DNA from 2 places in the Streptomyces sp. NPDC051677 genome. Region 2 is predicted to be linked to the other one. Evidence: riboswitches for the same ligand, from Rfam matches in the RefSeq annotation. Region 2 holds a riboswitch; the other holds the start of a gene.
The links. Region 2 has a riboswitch for cyclic di-AMP ahead of ACIBAF_RS10580 (C40 family peptidase). Riboswitches for the same ligand answer to the same signal wherever they lie in the genome.

Region 1: it holds a riboswitch for cyclic di-AMP, as region 2 does, so the genes downstream of both, ACIBAF_RS09365 (peptidoglycan DD-metalloendopeptidase family protein) here and ACIBAF_RS10580 (C40 family peptidase) in region 2, are expected to answer to the same signal.

The regions. Positions count from the first base shown of each region.
Region 1 covers NZ_JBITCT010000006.1:178,107-185,875, forward strand. The annotation lists gene ACIBAF_RS09360 (alpha-galactosidase) at 1-746, shown strand, start outside; cyclic di-AMP (ydaO/yuaA leader) riboswitch at 1,051-1,208, shown strand; gene ACIBAF_RS09365 (peptidoglycan DD-metalloendopeptidase family protein) at 1,213-2,121, shown strand; gene ACIBAF_RS09370 (GDSL-type esterase/lipase family protein) at 2,370-3,446, shown strand; gene ACIBAF_RS09375 (DUF6250 domain-containing protein) at 3,565-4,272, shown strand; gene ACIBAF_RS09380 (SGNH/GDSL hydrolase family protein) at 4,399-5,184, shown strand; gene ACIBAF_RS09385 (SIMPL domain-containing protein) at 5,347-6,090, shown strand; gene ACIBAF_RS09390 (TetR/AcrR family transcriptional regulator) at 6,684-7,304, opposite strand; gene ACIBAF_RS09395 (Glu/Leu/Phe/Val dehydrogenase dimerization domain-containing protein) at 7,314-7,769, opposite strand, start outside.
Region 2 covers NZ_JBITCT010000007.1:141,111-148,879, forward strand. The annotation lists gene ACIBAF_RS10570 (ATP-dependent Clp protease proteolytic subunit) at 37-672, shown strand; gene ACIBAF_RS10575 (hypothetical protein) at 680-985, shown strand; cyclic di-AMP (ydaO/yuaA leader) riboswitch at 1,356-1,535, shown strand; gene ACIBAF_RS10580 (C40 family peptidase) at 1,539-2,012, shown strand; gene ACIBAF_RS10585 (ATP-binding protein) at 2,066-2,548, opposite strand; gene ACIBAF_RS10590 (helix-turn-helix domain-containing protein) at 2,762-3,622, shown strand; gene ACIBAF_RS10595 (DUF397 domain-containing protein) at 3,632-3,865, shown strand; gene ACIBAF_RS10600 (8-amino-7-oxononanoate synthase) at 3,941-5,068, opposite strand; gene bioB (biotin synthase BioB) at 5,217-6,422, shown strand; gene ACIBAF_RS10610 (adenosylmethionine--8-amino-7-oxononanoate transaminase) at 6,415-7,695, shown strand; gene bioD (dethiobiotin synthase) at 7,698-7,769, shown strand, end outside.

The sequences.
Region 1 (7,769 bases), on a different contig from region 2:
AGTGGGACTTCAACCGCTGCTTCACCGACGCCGGCTGGCCGGACGATCCCTACCCGCAGCGCCTCTGGGTGGACCATGTGCGGGCCCTCTACGCCCTGCTGGACCGGCTGCGGGCCGCCCACCCGGGCGTCGCCTTCGAGTCCTGCTCGGGCGGCGGCGGACGCATCGACCTCGGGATCATGAGCCGCACCGACCAGGTGTGGACCTCCGACAACACCGACCCCCTGGACCGGCTCGACATCCAGCACGGCTTCAGTCAGATCCACCCCGCCAGGGTCATGGCCGCCTGGGTCACGGACAGCCCGAACGCCCAGCTCAACGGCCGGGTCAGCTCGCTGCGCTTCCGGTTCGTCAGCGCCATGGCCGGAGTGCTCGGCGTCGGCGGGGACCTCTCGGAGTGGAGCGAGGAGGAGCTCGCCGAGGCCCGGGAGTGGGTGGAGCTCTACAAGGAGATCCGGCCCCTCGTGCAGCACGGCGACCTCTACCGGCTGCGGCCCCCGGCCGGCGGCCTGAGCGCCGTCCAGTACGTGCGCGGCGACGAGGCGGTCGTCCTCGCCTGGCTCCAGGCGCAGCGGTTCGGCGAGCCCGTTCCGGCGCTGCGGCTGCGGGGACTCGACCCGACAGCATCGTACGAATGCCGTGAAACGGGCGAAGTGCACCGAGGGGCCGTGCTGCTGCACCACGGGCTGCGGATTGGGCTGCGAGGCGACCTCGATGCGACGGTTATCCGACTGCGTCGCATTTGAGGAGTCTGTCCGAATTGGAGCCTTAATTCCAACTCGCTGCGGAATAAGGGAACCTGGGGAAGTCTCACGTGAGCAGCGTCATATTCGTGACCGTACGTCGTGCGTCATGCTCACGTAATTCGCATGCCTTTCCAGGGGGTTCGGCGAAAAGCGGTCCTTTTGATTGACGGAGCGTGACTGGGAATTCGCACAGCGGATCAAGAGAATTGCGTTGTCCGTGCAACCTCTGCTTGTCCCTGTGCGTCTTGGTCGCTTACGTTCCACACCAATCCGGACGGACGCCTAATCCTGCCGCCGTCCGGTGTCCGCACACTCACCCGTACCCGGCAGGAGCGGGGGACCCACAGGCAGAACCGCCTGTTCCGGTCCCGGAACAGGCTTGGGGTAAAGCCGTGCCTCGGCGCGGCCGGACATCTCCAGTCCGCACCCGACAGCTCACCTCGCAGGCGCCGGAGAGGAATTCGTCATGCCCGCGAAGGGTAAGCACCGCCGTCCCAAGTCCCAGCGCTTCACCCGTTCCATCGCCGTCGCCGGAACCGGCGGCGTCGCGCTCGCCCTTCCGCTCATAGGCGCCACCGGCGCCCATGCGGCCCCCGTGCAGTCGGCTTCCCAGTCTGTTGCGCAGACGGTTGCGCAGTCCGTTTCCGAAAAGGCCGTGCAGTCCGTTCCGGTGGCGCAGAAGAAAACCGCTGCCACGAACACCCGGACGTACATCGTGCGGTCCGGCGACTACCTCTCGAAGATCGCCGACGAGCAGCACGTCAGCGGCGGCTGGCAGAAGCTGTACCAGGACAACCGGGCGGCCATCGGCAGCGACCCGTCGCTGATCCACCCCGGCCTGAAGCTCTCGATCGGCAAGAAGGCCACGACCGGCAGCACCAAGTCGTCGTCCGGTTCGTCGTCGTCCTCGTCTTCCTCCGCGAAGGCGACCACCCAGGCCGCCGAGAAGACCACCAGCACCTCCAGCGGTTACGTCCTCCCCGTGGCCGGCGCGACCATCGGAACCGGTTACCACGTGGCCGGCAGCATGTGGTCCAGCGGCTACCACACCGGCGTCGACTTCGTCGTCCCGACCGGCACCTCCCTCAAGGCCGTGGGCGCGGGCACCGTCGTCTCCGCGGGCTGGGGCGGCGCGTACGGCAACCAGGTCGTCATCAAGCTCGCCGACGGCTACTACGCCCAGTACGGTCACCTCTCGCAGCTCTCCGTCTCGGCCGGCCAGACCGTGACCGCGGGCCAGCAGATCGGCCTGTCCGGCGCGACCGGCAACGTGACCGGCCCGCACCTGCACTTCGAGATCCGCACCACGCCGGACTATGGCTCGGACGTGGACCCGGTCGCCTACCTCCGCTCGCACGGCGTCGCCGTCGGCTGACCCCGCCGACGACCGCACGCCACACGCCTGACCACGCCTGACACGCAGCCGAAGGCCGGACCCCGATCCCCGGGTCCGGCCTTCGGTGTTTCCGCATGCCGGCCCCGCCGACCGGACCTTGCGTGTTCGTGATCGTTTCATTGCGGCCGCGTGGCAGCCCTTTTCGTCCCCTCGACAGGCGGGGCACGGTGGGGCCACAGTGATCTCCGTCAGGGGGCAAGCGCTTTCTACCGTTCTTCGGAGGTCCCGTGCCCGGCGCCGACCGACGCACCGTCATCAACCGGTTCCTGAGTACCGCGGCGGCCGTGACGCTTCTGGTCGGCGCCGCACCGCCCGCCCTGGCCGCGGCCGGCGGCACGGACCTCGTCCGCCCCGACGACCGGCGGCTCGCCTACGAGGGGCACTGGGGCCGTACCGCCGAGGCCGCGATCACCGTCAACTCCGGTTCCCGGCTGCGGTTCCGGTTCGCGGGCGGCGCCGTCCACGCCCTGTTCGACGTCTCGTCGGTCACCGTGCCCGCGCAGGTGTACGTCTCGGTCGACGGGGGCCCGAAGACGCTGTACGCCGTCGACCGCGCCGACCTCGCGATCACGGCGACCGGGCGGGGTCCGCACACGGTCGAGCTGTCCCTGAAGGACGTCTACTCGCGGGCCGGGCGGTGGACGCCCCCGCTGGAGACCGGAGTCGTGCTGACCGGCATCAAAGGCCGGCTCCTCGCCCACCATGCGGTCAAGAAAGGTGAGTTGGCGTTCTACGGCGACTCCGTCACTCAGGGTGTGATGGCGCTCTGCGAGGTCAACACCTCCGACTGCGCCGACGGCACGGCCGCGTACCCGACCCTCGTCGCCGACGCCCTGCACGCCGCGCTCACCCAGGTCGGGTTCGGGCGGCAGGGTGTGATCCAGACCGGGAACGGGGGAGTGCCGACCGCCGGTGACGCCTACGGCTGGAACTTCGCGGGCTCCCCGGCGCGCCCGGACCGCAACGCCGACGTGATCGTCGTCAGCCAGGGAACCAACGACACCGCCTACGGCTCGACCGAGTTCCGTGCCGCCTACCGCTCCTACCTCGAGCGCCTGCGGTCGGCCGCCCCGCACGCCCGCATCCTCGCCCTGCGCCCCTTCGACGGGTCGCGCGCCGCCGACATCGCCGCGGTGGTCGACGAACTCGCCGACACTCGCACGGAGTTCGTCGACACGACCGGCTGGCTCTCGGCGGCGGACGGCGACTTCCACGGCGCCGTCCACCCGAGCGCCCAGGGTCACCGCAAGGCGGCCGACCGCCTCGTCGCCCTCATCGGACACCTCGCGAAGGAGCACCGATGAACGTCACCCGACGCCGAAGAGCCGGCGTCGTCTCCGGTCCCCGCACCTGGACCCGCCGGGCGCCAACAGGTGCCCAGGCCGTCCCTCACCACCCCGCCCACTGAAGGAGTCGCTTCCCGTGACGACCACGCGCAGAGCATTCGGAGCCCTCGCCGCCGGAGCCGCCCTGGCCGCCCTCGCCCCCGCCGGCGCCGCGAGCGCCACGCCCCGCCACCGCCGTCTGATCGCCCACGACGACTTCCGGCACGGTCTGCGCCAGTGGGCCGTGGAACTGGAGAAGGGCGGGACCGTCACCGCCTCCCGCGGCGCCCTGGAGGTCGACGTGCCCGCCGGGGCCACGATCTGGTTCAGGCGGCCGTTCGAAGGACCGTACGTCCTCGAATACGTCGCCACGCCCGTCTCCGCGGGCGGGGTCAACGACCGTGTGTCCGACCTGAACAACTTCTGGAACGCCGTCGACGTCCGCTCCCCGGACGACCTCTTCGCCACCCCGCGCGGCGGCGCCCTCGCCGAGTACGACTACCTCAAGGCGTACTACGTCGGTTACGGCGCCAACACCAACACCACCACCCGGCTGCGCCGCTACGTCGGCGAGGCCGGGGTGCGCCCACTGGTCTACGACTACACCGAGCCGCTGCTCGTCGCGAACGAGCCGAACCAGGTGCGCATCGTGTCCGACGGCTCGGCCGTGCGCTGGTGGAACAACGGGCGGCTCGTCTTCGACTACACCGACCCGGAGCCGTACACCGGCGGGCACTTCGCGTTCCGGACCACGTGGAGCCACTTCCGCATCAACGACTTCCGGGTGTGGTCCCTTATTCCCTGATTGGCCAACTCTTTAGGAGTGGCTTATCTCACCGTCCGTCAACCCCTTCCTACGGTCGCGTAAGTCACATTCGAAGGTGAATCATGAACTGCTGTGGCAGACGATTCGAAGAATGACAACAGATCAGTGATCGGGTCGTACGTGGCGGTGGGGGACAGCTTCACCGAGGGCGTCGGCGACCCCGGCCCCGACGGGGCGTTCGTCGGCTGGGCGGACCGGTTCGCGGTACTTCTCGCGGACCGGCGGCCCGAAGGCGATTTCAACTACACCAACCTCGCGGTCCGTGGAAAGCTGCTCGACCAGATCGTGGAGGACCAACTCCCCAGGGCGGTGCGGCTCGCCCCGGACCTGGTCTCCTTCTGTGCGGGCGGCAACGACATCCTCCGTCCCGGCACCGACCCGGACGAGGTCGCCGAGCGCTTCGAGCGCGCGATCGCGTCCCTGACCGCCGCAGCCGGCACGGTCATGGTGACCACCGGCTTCGACACCCGTGGCGTTCCCCTGCTCAAGCATCTGCGCGGCAAGATCGCCACCTACAACGGGCATGTCCGTGCCGTCGCCGACCGGTACGGCTGCCCGGTGCTCGACCTGTGGTCCCTGAAGTCCGTGCAGGACCGCAGGGCCTGGGACGGCGACCGGCTCCACCTCTCCCCGGAGGGGCACACGCGCGTGGCGCTGCGCGCGGGGCAGGTCCTCGGCCTCCAGGTACCGGCCGACCCGGAGCAGGCCTGGCCGCCGCTCCCGCCGCGCGGCACCCTCGACGTGCGGCGCGACGACGTCCACTGGGCGCGCGAGTACCTGGTGCCGTGGATCGGACGCCGGCTGCGCGGGGAGTCCTCCGGCGACCACGTGACCGCCAAGGGCGCGCTGTCGCCGGACGACATCAGGATGCGGATCGCGGCCGTGGCCTGAGCGCTCCTGAGCGGGCCGGAGCGGGTGACCGCCTGGGCCGCTCCACCAGTGAGGTGAGCACACGGGAGTGGTGCGCGGGCGGGGGGGGGGGGGGGGGGGGGGGGCGGGCCGCCCCCCCCCCCCCCCCCCCCCCCGCCCGACACCTCGAAGGACCGGTGCCGCATGCCCCTTTCCCGTACGCCCGTCGCCGCGGCTCTCGTCGCCCTGCTCGCCCTGGGCGTCCCGGCGCTCGCCGCGCCCCCGGCCGCCGCGGCCGTCCGGCTCGCACCGGCCGGCCACGCCACCGCCACCGCCACCGTCACGGTGAGCGGCGAGGGCAGCGCGAGCGCGGCGCCCGACCTCGCGGTCGTCGGCGCCGGCGTCGAGGCCTCCGCCAAGACCTCGCAGGCCGCGCTGGAGACACAGAACAAGGCGGCCGCCGCGCTGCTGGCCGCCGTCCGCGCCCAGGGCGTCGCCGACCGGGACATCCGCACGCAGAGCGTCTCCCTCAACCCCGTCTACGACTACACGGGCGGCACCGCGCGCCTGAAGGGCTATCAGGCCGCGCAGTCCTTCTCGGTGAAGGTGCGCCAGGTGGCGCGGACCGGCGCGGTCCTGCAGGCCATCACCGACGCCACCGGCGACGCGGCCCGCATCACCTCCGTGGCCTTCGACCTCTCCGACCCCGCCCCGCTGCGGGCCCGCGCCCGCGAGGCCGCGCACGACGACGCCCACGCCAAGGCCGAGCAGTACGCCCGCCTCAGCGGCCGCCGGCTCGGCCGCCTCGTCTCACTCAGCGAGGACGCCTCCACCTCCCCGCACCCCGCCCCCGCCTCCGCCGACACTCCCGGCATCAGCGCCGTGCCGGTGGCTCCCGGCGAGATCCGCGCGACAGCGACGGTGACAGCGGTGTACGAACTGGACTGACCCGGGGTCGTCCGGCGGATCAGGCGACCGCCGGTCGGCGCCGATGAGGGCGGCGCGCCCTTTCCCGCGCCGTGACCCGCCGGACGGCCCCGAGGGTTCGGTCCAGCTCGATGCGCTTCGTACCGTCGGCTGTGGTGCCGTGGTGGGCGGGGGTCGGGTGTGCGGGCGGGGCTGGGTGAGGCGGTTGGGTGGGTCGGGGTGTTGGCCGCAGTTGACGAGGTGCCGGGGCTTTTCCTGCGGGCGGGCCCGCCGGACGGCCCCGGCCGGGTCGGTCCGGCTCGGTGCGCTGCGTGCCGTTGGCTGTGGTGCCGTGGTGTGTGGGGGTCGGGTGGTGAGGGTCGGGTGTGGGGGCGGGGCTGGGCGGGGTGGTTGGGTGGGGCAGGGCGTTGGTCGGTGTTGAGTCGTGGTTCTCGTGGGCTGTGCCGGAGGTCTGTTGTGGGGGGCGGCAGTGGTTGCGTCGGGGGGTGCGTGGCCGGTGGGCGCGGCTTGGTCGTTGCGGTCGTGGGTGTTGTTGGGCGCCCTGCTCGGTGACACCCCGGAAAAACGCGTCCCGTGCCCGTGTGTGAGCCCGGGGCGGTGACCGTGGGGGGTGCTCAGCGGTTCTGGGGGGTCAACGTGTCCGGGGGCAGACCGAGTTCCCGGGTCAGGGCCTCGTCGACCCATTCCTGTGCGCGGCTGCGGGGCACGGCGCCCGCGTAGGACGTCAGCTGTACGGCCAGCCCGTCCAGCAGGGCCGTCAGACGCAGGGCCGTGCCCGCCGGGTCCGGGCAGTGGAACTCGCCCGCGGCCACACCCTCCGCGATCACCTCGGCGAGCGCGGCCTTCCACTCCCTGTCCAGGTCCCGGGCGACCTCCCGCAACGCGGGCTCGCGCAGCGACACCGCCCAGCCCTCGATCCACAGCCGCCAGCCCTTGGCCTGCCCCGTGGGCGCGTACCAGCGCACGGCCGAACGCAGCCGGCGCAGCGCCGTGGTGCGGCGGCCGACCAGCTTGCGCAGCCGCGCCAGATCGTCCTCGGCCGCGTAGGCGAACGCGTCGGCGACCAGCTTCTCCTTCGTCGAGAAGTGGTAGAGCACCAGCGCATTGCTCACCCCGAGGGCCGCGGCGACGTCGGCGATCCTGACCGCCGCCACGCCCCGCGCCTCGATCTGCTCGATGGCGGCCCGCAGCAGTTCCTCCCGCCGCTCGGCCACACTCAACCGGACCCTCGCCACGCCGTCACCCTAATCCGTCGGCGCGCGCCCCGCCGGTGCGGACCCGCTCGGCGCCGGCATGTGGTGGCCGAAGCGTTCCGCGATCACCGGCAGGCGCCGGGCGGCGATCGTGTGCGCGGCGGCCCGGGGCGTCGTCCCGTCCGCCTCCGCCCGGGCCAGCACCAGTTCCACCAGGGCGCGCATCGAACGGCGCGTGTGGGCGAAGGCCTCCTCGGCGTCCGCGCCGATGTCGCCGAACAGCGTCCACCACCACCAGGCGTTCGTCCCGGAGTTGACGACGACGTCGGGCAGCACGCTCACCCCGCGCGCGTGCAGCAGCTTCTCCGCTTCGGGGAGGACGGGCATGTTGGCCGCCTCGACGATCCACCGGGCCCCGATGAGCTCCTGCTCCTCGACCCCGATCGCGTACGACACCGCGGCCGGCACGAGCACCTCCGCGTCCACCGACAGCCAGGCGTCGCCGGG
Region 2 (7,769 bases):
CTTACAGATGCACACGCCAGAAGGAGGGGGTTTCCCATGACCCGACCGTCCGCCCGCCATGTCCTGCCCGAGTTCACCGAGCGTACGAGTTTCGGCAGCCGGACCATGGATCCGTACTCGAAGCTGCTGGAGGAGCGGATCGTCTTCCTGGGGACGCCGATCGACGACTTCTCGGCGAACAACGTGATGGCCCAGTTCATGTACCTGGAGCACAAGGACCCGGACCGGGACATCGCGCTGTACATCAACTCCCCCGGCGGCTCGTTCAGCGCGATGACGGCCCTGTACGACACGATCCGGTACGTCACCTGCGACGTGGAGACGACCTGTCTGGGCCAGGCCGGTTCGTCGGCGGCGGTGCTGCTCGCGGCGGGCACGCCGGGCAAGCGGTTCGCGCTGCCGGGCGCGCGGATGACGATCCGCCAGCCGTCCCTGCCCGAGCCCGTAGAAGGACAGGCCAGCGATCTCGCGATCCAGGCCGACGAACTGGCGCGCATCCGGGCCACCCTGGAGGGGATGCTCGTCCTGCACACCGGGCGCAGCCCGGAGCAGGTCAGCGCGGACATCGAGCGGGACAAGTTCCTCACCGCCCAGGAGGCCATGGAATACGGCCTGGTGGACGGCATCATCACCACCCGCAAGACCTCGGCCGGCGGCCAGGGCGGGAGGTGAGGGGCCGATGGTGCCCGAGTTGCCGCCGCTGCCCGCGCTGACGCGCGCCGAGGCCGAGTTGATCGACGGTTACCTCGACGTCGTCGACCTGCTCGGCCGTATCAACCCCGCCCACCACGGCGACACGTACCGCGGACTGCGTGCCGCCCAGGCGCTGGTGAGCAAGGCGGTCGCGCTGCGCGACGCGCTGACGCTGATGCACCAGCGGGGCGAGAACGAGCTGCACGCTCCGACACTCGCGCGGGCGCTGCGCGTCCTGGACGGGGAGCGCCGTGCGGCGCGCGTCACGGTGCCTCCGCTCTCCGACAGTTGACGCGAGGCGACCTGGGCCGGGCGGACCGCGCCCCGAGCGTGCCGTCCGGCGCGGAGTTGAAACGGACCAGACGAGGGACCCTCGTTCGGCGTAGCGTGCGCTGTCTTCCCGGGCCGGTAGAGGTTGCGCAAATGGGCGCTCTTCGGGCGGAATAAAGGGCTCCATGGCTGGTCCGGGGCCCTGTGGCCGCCTTGACACCTGATCGGCCATCAGGGTGTCCACCCGAACGGGTGAGTGGTGAGTAACCCCACAAATCCCCGGTTCCATTGGGATTTTCGGACATCCGTGAGCCAAGATCCCTGACTGACGACAAGCCCCCGCCACAAGAGGCGGGGCGGTCCGGGCGGACGCCGAGTCCTGCCGCCGCCCGGATGACCGGTCGACAGAAGTGCATCGGCAGGAGTGGAGGACCCAAGCACGACGGGTCGCCGGAACGGTCACGCCATGACCGGGCCGAGCAGCCCTTGGGGTGAAGCCGCGTCAGCGGCCGGGCAACTTCGCCAGCCCGAATCCGACAGGTCATCCTTCACAGGCGGCTGACGAAGGGTTGCGCATGACTGCGCTCAATCGTGTCCCGTCGCTCATGGTCCGGGCCGGTACGGCCTCGGCCTTCGCCATCGCCGCCGTCGGCGGCTCGGTCGTGGTCCCCGGGCTCGCCCCGGACGCCTCGGCTGCCACACCGGCGACGAAGGCGCTCCAGATCGCGGCCTCCAAGAAGGGCGCTCCGTACAAGTACGGGGCCACCGGGCCGAAGAGGTTCGACTGCTCCGGGCTCACGCTGTACTCGTACAAGAAGGCGGGCAAGACCCTGCCTCGGACGGCGGCCCAGCAGTACAACAAGACGAAGCACATCTCGGCGTCCAGCCGCAAGGCGGGCGACCTCGTGTTCTTCCACTCGGGTTCGAACGTGTACCACGTCGGGATCTACGCGGGTAACGGCAAGATCTGGCACTCGCCGAAGACCGGGGACGTGGTGAAACTGCAGAAGATCTGGACCAAGAGCGTCTGGTACGGGCGGGTCCGCTGAGCCATCGGGTCCACTGAGTCTCCCGGGGTGGCGCCGGCGTCCCTGACGCGCCGTCACCGCCCCGGGATCTCGCCCTCCGCCGGGGCAGTCAGGGCTCCGGCCACCGGCTCCGCCGCCGGGACGGTCCACGGGAGTTCGACGATGACGGTCTTGCCGCCCTCCCGGGTGGGCCGCACTCTGAGCTTGCCGCCGCACTCCGCGGTCAGCCAGCGAATGATCACCAAGCCTCGGCCGTTGTCCTGCTGGACGGCGGCCGGCAGCCGTTTCGGGAAGCGCGGGTGGCTGTCGGTGACACCGATGCGCAAGTGTTCGTCACGGTCCAGGACGAGGTCCACCGTGAAGGTGGGTGACTGCCCGAAGGTGTGCTGTACGGCGTTGGTGGCGAGTTCTGAGACGATCAGCCGGACGGTGTCGGCCGCCTCCGTGTCCCCCGGCAGACCCCACTCTTCGAGGGCGCCGGCCACGAAGCCGCGGGCCGTGGAGACCGAAGCGGGATCGCTCGGCAGAGTGACGGATGCTTCCAGGTGATCTGCCATGGCGACGTCGTCCCTTTCCCACGGGACCGAAGTCCGACACGGTGCGTGTGGTTCGAGTACGGTCCCGGACTGGTGCTTCTTCGCCAGACTGCCATTACCGCGCCGGTCACGGGTGGCGATCCACCAAGATATGCATATATCTGTCGCTCGATGCGGTGAACTCTGCGACGACAGAGCGTATTTGGACGGCCCGTAAGGACTAAGGAGGAGCCCATGCAACACGGTCCCGCGGTGCGCCGCCGGAAACTGGGCGCCGAACTGCGCACGCTGCGCACCCAGGCGGGCCTCACCAGTGGTGAGGCGGCCCGGCTCGTGGGCTGGCACCAGTCCAAGGTGAGCCGTATCGAGACCGGCACCAGTGGGTCAAAACCGGCCGATGTGCGGTTACTCCTCGACGTCTACGGCGTAGTCGATCCACAGCTGCGGGAGCTGATGCTGGCGCTGGCGGGCGCCGAGGGCAGCGGCGGTCGGGACCACTGGTGGCACGCCTACCGCGGGGTGCTGCCGCCCACCTACCGTGACTTCATCAGTCTGGAGTCCCAGGCGAGCGCGATGCGCACGCTGGAGACGAGTGTGGTACCGGGGCTGCTGCAGACGCCCGAGTACGCGCGCGCGGTGACCAGGGCCGCAGTGGAGGGCGCCGACGAGGAGCGGCTCGACACCCTGGTGGAGGTGCGGCTGGCCCGCCAGGACGTGCTGCGCGCGCAGCCGCCGCTGGAGCTGAACGCGGTGCTGGACGAGGCGGTGCTGCGGCGGGAGGTGGGCGGGCCCGAGGTGATGGCACATCAGCTCGGTCGGCTGGCGGAGGCGGCCCGGCTGCCGCAAGTGAGACTTCAGGTCCTGCCGTTCGCCGCCGGGGCGCATATCGGCCTAACCGGCCCTTTCGTTATCTTCTCATTTTCGCGCACTTCTGATCTGGATGTGGTTGTTCTCGACCACTTGACGAGTAGCCTCTATCTCGAACGGAAAGAAGACCTCCAGGCCTACACCGAGGCCTTCAACGCCCTTCGGGCGCACGCCCTTTCGCCCGGGGACTCATCGGATTACATCGCCGCGATAGCCGACGGCGCGTAAGGAGGCACCATGTCCGCACTACCGCGGAACGTACCTTCCAGTACCGATCCCGATCATCTCCCGCAGGTGCGGTGGCTGCGCAGCAGCTACAGCACGGGAGCGAACAACTGTGTGGAGACCGCCCGGCCGGCCCTCGGCCCCTGGGCCGGCCTGCTCGCCGTACGCGACTCCAAGGACCCGGCCGGCCCCGCCCTGCTCTTCTCCCCCGAGAGCTGGACGGGTTTCACGGCCGCGTTCCGCTGAGCGCACCGCAGCACAACGCACCGCAGTAGTCGGCAAGCGGTGCTCAGCGGCGACCCACGGCCGTGTCACGCCGACTCATGGTCGTGTCTCGTCGATCACCCGTACAGCGCGTTCCAGCTCGGCCCCGGAGAGGTCCGCACGGGCGGTCAGCCTCAGGCGTGAGACGCCGTCGGGCACGGAGGGAGGACGGAAGCAGCCCACGGCCAGGCCTGCCGACCGGCAGTCCGCCGCCCACCGCACGGCCTTCTCCGGGGACGGAGCACGCACGGAGACGACCGCGGCGTCCGGACGCACCGCCTCCAGACCCGCGGCCGTCAGCCGCGAGTACAGCTCGCCCGCCACCGCACGCGCGCGTGCCGCCCGCTGCGGCTCGCCGCGCAGCAGCCTGAGGGCGGCCAGCGCCGCGCCCGCCGCCGCCGGAGCCAGGCCGGTGTCGAAGATGAACGTCCGAGCCGCGTTGACCAGGTGGTCGATCACGCGCGCGGGGCCCAGCACCGCTCCGCCCTGACTGCCGAGCGACTTCGACAGCGTGACCGTGACGACGACGTCGTCGGCGCCCGCGAGACCCGCCGCGTACGGAGCGCCCCGGCCGCCGTCCCCGAGCACGCCGAGCCCGTGGGCGTCGTCGACCACCAGTCCGGCGCCGTGCTCCCGGCAGGCGGCCGCGAGGGCAGCGAGCGGGGCCGCGTCGCCGTCGACGGAGAAGACCGTGTCGGAGACGGCCACGGCCGGGCCCGCGTGGGTGCCGAGCGCCTTGCGCACGGCGTCCGGGTCGGCGTGTCCGACGACCTGGGTGGCGCCGCGGGCCAGTCGGCAGCCGTCGATGAGCGAGGCGTGGTTGCCCGCGTCGGAGACGATCAGCGAGCCGTGCGGGGCCAGCGCGGTGACCGCGGCGAGGTTCGCCGCGTACCCGGAGGAGAACACGAGGGCCGCCTCGAACCCGCAGTGTTCCGCGAGCTCCCGCTCCAGCTCGCCGTGCAGCTCGGTGGTGCCGGTGACCAGTCGGGAACCGGTCGCGCCGCCGCCCCAGGTCCTGGCGGCCTCCGCGGCCCCCGCCACGACCCGGGGATGCCGGGCCAGGCCCAGGTAGTCGTTGCTTGCGAGGTCGAGGAGCGGCGAGTCGGCCGGGCGGGGCCGCAGCGTCCGCACGAGTCCGGCGCGGCGGCGCAGCTCCGCCTGCTCGTCGATCCAGCCGAACGCCATGGGTCCTCCGGGGCTTTTGTAGGTAGCGGACAGACACTAGCGGCAGCGATCGCTACCCACGGTGTGGCAATACCCACACGTCGAAGCGGGTGTGTTGTGCGATCCCTACCTTGGCCCGAAGCGGGTGCGTAGGACAGGATCGGCTCTCATGGACCTGCTGAACACGCTGGTGGACAAGGGGCTTCGGCGCGAGCTGCCGACCCGCGAGGAAGCTCTGGCCGTCCTCGCCACTTCCGACGACGACGTGCTGGACGTGGTGGCCGCGGCCGGAAGGGTGCGCCGGCACTGGTTCGGGCGACGGGTGAAACTCAACTACCTCGTCAACCTCAAGTCGGGGCTGTGCCCCGAGGACTGCTCGTACTGCTCCCAGCGGCTCGGCTCCACGGCCGGGATCCTGAAGTACACCTGGCTCAAGCCCGACGAGGCCTCCCGGGCCGCCGCGGCGGGGCTCGCCGGCGGAGCCAAGCGGGTCTGTCTGGTGGCGTCCGGGCGCGGTCCCACGGACCGGGACGTCGACCGGGTGGCCGGCACCATCAAGGCGATCAAGGAAGAGAACGAGGGCGTCGAGGTGTGCGCCTGTCTGGGCCTGCTCTCCGACGGCCAGGCCGAGCGGCTGCGCGAGGCGGGCGCGGACGCCTACAACCACAACCTGAACACGTCCGAGTCGACGTACGGGGACATCACGACCACGCACACGTACGCCGACCGGGTGGACACGGTCAACAAGGCGCACGCGGCCGGCCTGTCGGCCTGCTCGGGTCTGATCGCCGGCATGGGCGAGAGCGACGAGGACCTCGTCGACGTGGTGTTCTCGCTGCGCGCGCTGGACCCCGACTCGGTGCCGGTCAACTTCCTCATCCCGGTCGAGGGCACCCCGCTGGCCAAGGAGTGGAACCTCACCCCGCAGCGGTGTCTGCGGATCCTGGCGATGGTCCGGTTCGTCTGCCCTGACGTCGAGGTGCGCATCGCGGGCGGCCGTGAGGTCCATCTGCGCACCATGCAGCCGCTGGCCCTGCACCTGGCCAACTCGATCTTCCTCGGCGACTACCTGACGACCGAGGGCCAGGCCGGCAAGGCCGACCTGGAGATGATCGCGGACGCCGGGTTCGAGGTGGAGGGCGCGGGCGAGATCACGCTGCCCGAGCACCGGGTGACGGCGGGCGGCGGCTGCGGGTCCCACGAGGGCGGCGGCTGCGGTGCGCATGAGAGCGGGGGCTGCGGGTCCCACGAGGGCGGGGGCGTGTGCGGTACTGCTGCTGCCGCCGCCGAAGCTCCTGCGGTGAGCGAGCCGCGCACGGACCTGGTCGCCGTGCGCCGCCGTGGCGCCGGAACCGACCTCGCGCCCAATGCCTGAGCTGCCCGTCTCCGAACTGCTGGAGCTCGACCGGCGGCATGTGTGGCATCCGTACGGTCCGATGCCCGGCCGGGTGGACCCGCTCGTCGTCGCGTCGGCGAGCGGGGTGCGGCTGCGTCTGGCCGACGGCTCGGGTGAGCTGGTCGACGGCATGTCGTCCTGGTGGTCGGCGATCCACGGCTACAACCACCCCGTGCTGAACGAGGCCGCCCGCGAGCAGCTCGGGCGGATGAGCCATGTGATGTTCGGCGGGCTGACCCACGAGCCCGCCGTACGGCTCGCGAAGCTCCTTGTCGACATGTCGCCCGACGGCCTGGAGCATGTCTTCCTCGCCGACTCCGGTTCGGTGTCGGTCGAGGTCGCGGTGAAGATGTGCCTGCAGTACTGGCGTTCGCTGGGCCGCCCGGGCAAGCAGCGGCTGCTGACCTGGCGCGGGGGCTACCACGGCGACACCTGGCAGCCGATGTCCGTGTGCGACCCCGAGGGCGGGATGCACGACCTGTGGACCGGGGTCCTGCCCCGGCAGGTGTTCGTGGACCCGCCGCCGGCCGGGTACGAGGAGTCGTACGCGGAGCGGCTGCGCGCGGCGATCGAGCAGCACGCCGACGAACTGGCCGCGGTGATCGTGGAGCCGGTGGTGCAGGGCGCGGGCGGGATGCGGTTCCACTCCCCCGCGTATCTGCGGGTGCTGCGCGAGGCGTGCGACGCCCACGACGCACTGCTGGTGTTCGACGAGATCGCGACCGGGTTCGGGCGCACCGGCGCGCTGTTCGCGGCGGGGCACGCGGCGGTGACACCGGACGTGATGTGCGTCGGCAAGGCGCTGACCGGCGGCTATATGACGATGGCGGCGACCCTGTGCACCTCCCGGGTGGCCGACGGGATCTCGCGGGGCGATGTGCCGGTGCTGGCCCACGGGCCGACGTTCATGGGCAACCCGCTCGCCGCCGCCGTCGCCTGCGCCTCGATCGAACTGCTGCTCGGACAGGACTGGCTCGCGGAGGTCAAGCGGATCGAGACCGGACTGCGGGACGGGCTGGCCCCCGCCCTGGAGCTTCCGGGCGTCCAGGACGTCCGTGTCCTCGGCGCGATCGGAGTCGTCCAGCTCGACCATGCGGTGGACATGAAGGCGGCCACGGCGGCGGCCGTGCGGGAGGGCGTCTGGCTGCGCCCGTTCCGCGATCTGGTCTACACGATGCCGCCCTACGTCACCGGTGACGTGGACGTGGCTCGGATCGCGCGCGCGGTGTGCGCCGCGGCGCGGGAGGGATGAACATGCCGATCCTGGTGGTCACGGGGACGGGCACGGAGGTCGGCAAGACCGTCACGACGGCCGCGGTGGCCGCG